Regions from separate parts of the Methylobacterium sp. GXF4 genome, predicted to be linked through region 1. Evidence: riboswitches for the same ligand, from Rfam matches in the RefSeq annotation. Region 1 holds a riboswitch; the other holds the start of a gene.
The links. A riboswitch is a leader RNA that binds a small molecule or an ion and turns the genes downstream of it on or off. The one in region 1 is predicted to bind thiamine pyrophosphate.

Region 1 (3,670 bases):
CGCTTCGGCATCGGGATGAACACCGACCACACCCTCGAAGAGGTCGGCCAGCAATTCTCGGTGACCCGCGAGCGCATCCGGCAGATCGAGGCCAAGGCCCTGCGCAAGCTGAAGCACCCGTCGCGCAGCCGGAAGCTCCGGAGCTTCCTGGACAACTAAGCCCCCGTCGCGGCCCCCGCGGCGCCTCTCCCTACGACCGCGCAGCCACGGGGTTGCGCGGCATCCACAGTGGCGCCATGCTCGAACGCCGCCCGCCAACGCCCGGATTGCCGACGGCCTTCGCGGACGGGTCCGAGGCCGACGACGTGCCCTTCGGCGCGCTCCAGCCCTCCGTGGGCATTCGCGACTGGCTGCTGGGCGAGGGCGCCCGGCTGCAGAAGGCCGAGGACATGCTCTCCGGCCTCGCCGAGCGGCTGATCGCCATTGGCGTGCCGGTGGACCGGGCCTCCACGGCGATCGACACGCTGCACTCGGAATATGCCGGGGTCGGGCGGGTCTGGACCCGGGACGGCGGCACCAGCGTGCGCCTGTTCCCGCACGGAGGCCGCTCGCAGGAGGCCTATCTCAACAGCCCGTTCCACACGGTCCACGAGACCGGCGAATGGCTGATCCTCGACGTCGCCGAGACCCCGGACGACGCCTTCGCGATCATCCCAGACCTGAAGGCCGGCGGCTACACCCATTACGTCGTCGCGCCGCTCTTCTTCACCAACGGCACCAAGAACGGCATCACCTTCGCCACCAAGGCACCGGAAGGGTTCGGCGACGACGACATCGCGATCATGCGCTTCGTCATGCCGGCGCTCGCCGCCGTGGTGGAGATGCGCGTCCTCAACAAGCAGCTGGACCATGTCCTGCGGCTCTATGTCGGCGACGAGCCGCACCGCGCGATCCTGGCGGGCGATATCCGCCGCGGGCAGGTGACGCGGATCCGTTCGGCGATCCTGTTCGCCGACATGCGCGACTACACCCGCACCTCCGCCGACATGACCCCCGAGGAGGCGGTGGGGCTGCTCAACGTGTTCTTCGACTGCCTGGTGCCGCCGATCGAGCGCGAGGGCGGCGAGGTCCTAAAGTATCTGGGCGACGGCCTGCTGGCGATCTTCCGGGAATCCGGCGACGATCTCGGGGGCGCCGCCAAGGGCGCGCTCACCGCGGCCCAGAACGCTTTGGCCGCCCTCGACGAGGCCAACGCCCTCCACCAATTCTCGGTGCCGGTGGCGGCGGGAATCGCGCTGCACCACGGCGAGGCTGCCTACGGCAATGTCGGCTCTGGCTCGCGGCTCGACTTCACGGTGATCGGCCGGGACGTGAATCTCGCGAGCCGGCTCGCCCAGCTCAACCGCCTCCTGGGCGAGCCGCTTCTGATGTCGAAACCGTTCGTGGATTTTTTGTGGGGCGATCCGGTGCCGCTGGGCGAGCACGTGCTGGACGGCTTCCGCGAGCCCATGGCGGTGTTCCGGCCGAAATTCCTGCGGCCGCGCGCGCCGAGCTGAGCGGCGCGTCGTCTCTGCTCTTCCCTCCGTGCTGTGACGGCCGCCGGCCGTTTGTTCGCCCCCGCTCGCGCCACCGGCGGGCGCCGGGGTTGACCGGCGCGCCCCGCGCGACCAGATCTATGCCTGTTCCAGGGAGATCCCCGGCAAGGGGCTGAGAAACCGCTGGCACGTCCACCCGGACCTGCGGCGCGGAAATCCTTTGAACCTGATCCGGCTCATACCGGCGTAGGGATTGGACCGCGGCCGCCCGACAGGCAGGCCACAGCTTCGTACCGAAGCAGACGGCCCGATCTTCGCGACGGAATTCCGCGGAGATGACTTTGGCCTATGACCGCCCCGTTTCACCGATCGGACGCCGCCGTAGCCCGACCGGCCTGGCCGCGCAGGAAACCTTGCCCGCGCGGGCCGATGTCGCCATCGTCGGCGGCGGGCTGATCGGCCTGTCGATCGCGTGGCGGCTCGCCCGGGCGGGCCGCGCGGTGGTCGTGGTCGAGCGCGACACGATCGGGGCCGGCGCGAGCCTGGCCGCCACCGGCATGCTCGCCCCGGCCGCCGAGCACGAGCCCGGCTCGGATCCACTTCTGCCGCTCGCCCTCGAATCGCTGCGGCTCTGGCCGGCTTTCCGCGACGCGCTGGAGGCGGAGACCGGACTGCCGATCGACTATCGGCCGGACGGGACCGTCGTGGTCGCCATCGGCCGCGACGAGGTCGAGCGCCTACGCTTCCGCTACGATCTGCAGCGCCGGTCCGGGCTCGACGCCCAGTGGCTGCCGGGCACAGAGGTACGCCGCCTGGAGCCGGGCTTGCGCCCCTCCGTCACTGCCGGCGTCCATTGCCCGCTGGATCACCAGGTCGATCCGCGTCTCGTCATGGCGGCGCTGGCCGAGGCCTGCCGGCGCGCCGGCGTGATCCTGGTGGAACGCACAGCCGTCACCGGGCTCGACTGGTCCGGCGGGACGGTCACCGGTCTCCGCGCGGGCGATCAGGGCGTGGCGGCCGGCACGGTCGTCCTCGCTTCGGGCGCCTGGAGCGGGGAGGGCGGCCTGCTGCCCGAGAGCCTCGCCCTGCCGGTGCGCCCCCTCAAGGGCCAGTCTCTGGCCCTGCGCACCAATGCCCGCACCGGCACGCTCAGTCGGATGATCTGGACCGAGCAGGTCCACATGGCGCCGAAGAGCGACGGCCAGCTCATCGTCGGCGCAACCGTGGAGGATTGCGGCTTCCGTCCGGGCGTCACCGCCGGCGGCCTCTACGCGCTGCTCGAAGGCGCCCGCCGGGTCCTGCCGGGCATCGAGGAGATGGAGGTCGAGGCCGTGTGGAGTGGCTACCGCCCGACCTCGGACGACGATGCGCCGATCATCGACATCCTCGCGCCGGGCCTGGTCGCCGCCACCGGCCATCACCGCAACGGCTACCTGCTCGCTCCGGTCACCGCCGATGCGGTGGCCGAACTCATCACGCGGGGCGCGCTGCCGGAGATCGCCAAACCGTTCACCCGCTCGCGCTTCGACCAACCCGAACCCCGGAGGGCCTCGGCATGAAGCTTCTGGTGAACGGAGAACCGCGGGATCTCGCGGTCGAGACCGTCGCGGCCCTGTTCCGGGCCGAGGCCGAGGAGATCGGCATCGAGAGCCCGCAGGGCGTCGCCATCGCGCTGAACGGGCGCGTGCTGCGCCGCCGGGACTGGGACGAGACGCCGGTCACGGAGGGCGACCGCGTCGAGATCGTCCGCGCCATGCAGGGAGGTTGATCATGGACCAGAATGTCACGCCGCTGCGCGCCGAGGCCGAGGCGGATCGCTTCACCGTCGCGGGCGTCGAGCTGGCGTCCCGGCTGTTCATCGGCACCGCCGGCTACCCGACCCAGGCGATCATGCGCGACGCCGTCGCGGTCTCCGGGGCCGAGGTGGTGACCGCCTCGATCCGCCGGGTCTCGCTCCAGGGCCACGGCTCCGACACGGTGCGCATCCTCAAGGGCAAGCGCTTCCTGCCCAACACCGCCGGCTGCGAGACCGCCCGCGACGCGATCATGACCGCCGAGCTCGCCCGCGAGGCGCTCGACACCAACTGGATCAAGGTCGAGGTGATCGGCGACCGCGAGACCCTCTACCCGGACGTGGCCGAGCTGATCGAAGCCTGCCGCCACCTTGTGGACGAAGGCTTCGTGGTGCTGCCCTA
Region 2 (3,670 bases), on a different contig from region 1:
GTCCCGGTCGATCACCCGGCCCAGGAACAGGCCGGACAGGAGGAAGAAGTCCGGAATCCGGAACGGCTTGGCGAAGGCCACGACCGGGTGGAGGAACCCCTCGCCCCCCATCGCCAGGCCGGTGCCGATGACGGAATGCATCATCACCACCAGGAGGATGCAGATCCCCTTGGCGACATCGACCCAGGCCAGCCGGCCATCCGCGTCCCCTGCCCCGCCCATCACGCCACTCCGAGACCGAGGCGAGCGTGCACCGAGAAGGTTGACGGGGATGCGTGAGCTGGGCCGTAACCTCAGGATGTGCTGAGCGCCAGGTAAACAGCGCGCTCAGTCCCGGCGCCGGCCGGCACGGCGGTCCCGGGTCATGCGCGTGGCGGCGTAGAAATCGTCGGGCTTGCCGCGGATCCAGACCAGGAAGCGCGCGATCTCGGGATCGGCCCGCAGCGCGTCCACGTCGGCGAGGCGCTTGGCGATCTCGGCCTCGCTGTAGCGGGCATGGATCGCCGAATGGCAGATCTGATGCAGGCGGACCGTGCCCTGGTGGGTGCCGCCCTTCAGCTTCGGGGTGAGGTGATGCAGGCTGGAGCGGGCGCGCGGCGGGATCGATCGGCCGCAGAGCGGGCAGACCGGGTCCGCCCGGGGGACGGCGCCGGGCATCTCCGGATCGTCGGCGTTCCAGCGCCGGGAGCGGCGTCCGACCAAGCGATCCCTCCTCTCAACCCGATCACGGCACGGCGCCGTCCGCAGGACAACAGGCCGCTCCGACGCGACCGCGAAACGCCGACTCGGCCTCGCGATCCCGCACGCCGAAGATCGAGACGTGATCGCCCGGGACCAGCGCGAACCGCGCCCGCGGCCCCGCGGCCTCGGCCAAAGCCCGCGCGAGCTTGGCCGGCACCACAGGGTCGTCGGTGCCCTGGACGATCAGGATCGGCTCGATCCCGCCGCGGATGCGCAGGTCCGAGCGGTAGGTGTCGCGCAGGAGCCAGGACGGGGCCAGCGGGACATGCAGCCGCACGGCATGGGCGAGCGAGTCGAACGGCGCCTCAAGATAGAGCCCGATCGACGCGATGCGCCCGGCCAGCGCGACCGCCACCGCGGCCCCCAGGGAATGGCCGTGCAGCAGGATCGGCGCCCCCGGGGCCCGCTCCTGCACGGCCGCGATCGCCGCCGCCCCGTCGCGGATCAGCCCGTCCTCGGTCGGCGTCCCGGTCGAGCCGGGATATCCGCGATAGGCGGGTGCCAGCAGGCCCCACCCGGCGGCCCGCCAGGGATCCGCGGCGAAGCGGGCGGCGTGCGGCTCCGGCCGGGACCCGTTGCCGTGGAAGCTGACGATGACCCCGCATCCCGGCCTCGGCGCCCGCCACAGGGCGAAGAGCCGCTCGCCGTCCTCCGTGGTCAGGGTGATCGGCTCGGTCCCGGGCGGGGTGAAGCGGCCGATCGCGTGCTCACCCTTCCAGGCGGCGCCGGGATAGATCAGCCGCCGCTGGAGCACCGCGAGTGCGATGAGCGCGGCCAGATAGATCAGGGCCACGACGGCCAGCAGCAGGAGCAGGATGCGCATCGGCGATGTTCGGCGGCTTCAGGCGGCGAAGGTTATAGCCGCGTTTCACCTGCCCGGGAGGCAAGTCCGATCCGACAGCGCGCGGCCTCACCGCATTGTCGGCGGGTCCGCCGGAGCATTGAGACCGAGTCCCACTGTCCTGTCAGCCTCCGCGCTTGCCGCAGCATTGACAAACCCTTTGCCGGGGCCGAGTCTTGAACCGTTCCGAGGGGGGCCCTGCAGGGGGCTGAGATTGGGCACGCTGCCCTGACCCTTGAACCTGATCCGGCTCATACCGGCGGAGGGACGGGAACCTGCGGCTGCCTGCGTGCGGCCGGATCTCATCTCAGCCATCGCGTGGTCCGGAGCACTCCAACACGAGGAGAGGCCCACGATGAACGCACCCGTTCTTCCCAAGGACGTGAAAGGCAGCCCGGAGACCGTGACCACCGGTCCGGTCACCGGATCGCGCAAGGTCTATGCGAGCCCGGCGGGCCGGTCGGACATCCGCGTCCCCTATCGCGAGATCGTCCTGTCCGATCCGAAAGAGGAGCCGGTGCGGGTCTACGATCCGTCGGGCCCCTACACGGAGACCGATGCGCGCATCGACCTCACCGCCGGCCTGCCCGGCGTGCGCGAGCCCTGGATCGCTGCGCGCGGCTACGCCGCCGTCGAGCCCCGCGCGGTCAAGCCCGAGGATAACGGCTTCGCCGGCGACAAGCTCGTGGCCCCCTGCCCGGCCGAGCGGACGATCCGCAAGGCGGGTCCCGGCCAGATGGTGACGCAGTACGAGTTCGCCCGGGCCGGGATCATCACCGAGGAGATGATCTACGTCGCCCATCGCGAGAATGCCTGCCGCGACGCCATGCTGGCGGGCGCCGAGGCCACGCTCGCCGACGGCCAGAGTTTCGGCGCCTCGGTCCCGCCGTTCATCACCCCCGAATTCGTGCGCGACGAGATCGCCCGCGGCCGGGCGATCATCCCGGCCAACATCAACCACACCGAGCTGGAGCCGATGGCGATCGGCCGGAATTTCCTGGTCAAGATCAACGCGAATATCGGCAACTCGGCCGTCACCTCGTCGGCCGCCGAGGAAGTCGAGAAGCTGGTCTGGTCGATCCGCTGGGGCGCCGACACGGTCATGGACCTGTCCACCGGGCGCAACATCCACAACATCCGCTCGTGGATCATCCGCAACAGCCCGGTGCCGATCGGGACCGTGCCGATCTACCAGGCGCTGGAGAAGGTCGGCGGCGACCCGCTGAAGCTCGACTGGGAGGTGTTCAAGGATACCCTGATCGAGCAGGCCGAGCAGGGCATCGATTACTTCACCATCCATGCCGGCGTGCGACTCGCCCACGTGCCGCTCACCGCCCGCCGGGTCACCGGCATCGTCTCGCGCGGCGGCTCGATCATGGCGCGCTGGTGCCTGGCCGGGCACCGGGAATCGTTCCTGTACGAGCATTTCGACGAGATCTGCGACATCATGCGGGCCTACGATGTCTCGTTCTCGCTGGGCGACGGCCTGCGCCCGGGCTCGATCGCCGACGCCAACGACGCCGCGCAGTTCGGCGAGCTCGAGACGCTGGGCGAGCTGACCAAGGTCGCCTGGGACAAGGGCTGCCAGGTGATGATCGAGGGCCCCGGCCACGTGCCGATGCACAAGATCAAGGTCAACATGGAGAAGCAGCTGCGGGAATGCGGCGAGGCGCCGTTCTACACCCTCGGCCCGCTGACCACCGACATCGCCCCCGGCTACGACCACATCACCTCGGGCATCGGCGCCGCGATGATCGGCTGGTTCGGTACCGCGATGCTCTGCTACGTCACCCCGAAGGAGCATCTCGGGCTCCCGGACCGGGACGACGTGAAGACCGGCGTGATTACCTACAAGATCGCCGCCCACGCCGCCGACCTCGCCAAGGGCCACCCGGCCGCCCAGCTGCGCGACGACGCGCTCAGCCGCGCCCGGTTCGACTTCCGCTGGGAGGACCAGTTCAACCTGGGCCTCGATCCGGATACGGCCCGCCGCTACCACGACGAGACCCTGCCCAAGGACGCCCACAAGGTCGCGCATTTCTGCTCGATGTGCGGCCCGAAATTCTGCTCGATGAAGATTACGCAGGA

Region 2: another riboswitch for thiamine pyrophosphate. It lies ahead of thiC (phosphomethylpyrimidine synthase ThiC); the one in region 1 lies ahead of thiO (glycine oxidase ThiO).

The regions. Positions count from the first base shown of each region.
Region 1 covers NZ_AKFK01000086.1:10,605-14,274, reverse strand. Annotated here, with positions in the region: gene rpoD (RNA polymerase sigma factor RpoD) at 1-159, shown strand, start outside; gene WYO_RS24760 (adenylate/guanylate cyclase domain-containing protein) at 237-1,496, shown strand; TPP riboswitch at 1,618-1,746, shown strand; gene thiO (glycine oxidase ThiO) at 1,811-3,034, shown strand; gene thiS (sulfur carrier protein ThiS) at 3,031-3,243, shown strand; gene WYO_RS24745 (thiazole synthase) at 3,246-3,670, shown strand, end outside.
Region 2 covers NZ_AKFK01000051.1:165,193-168,862, reverse strand. Annotated here, with positions in the region: gene WYO_RS08720 (acyltransferase family protein) at 1-222, opposite strand, end outside; gene WYO_RS08715 (hypothetical protein) at 328-702, opposite strand; gene WYO_RS08710 (alpha/beta hydrolase) at 725-1,564, opposite strand; TPP riboswitch at 1,762-1,867, shown strand; gene thiC (phosphomethylpyrimidine synthase ThiC) at 1,938-3,670, shown strand, end outside.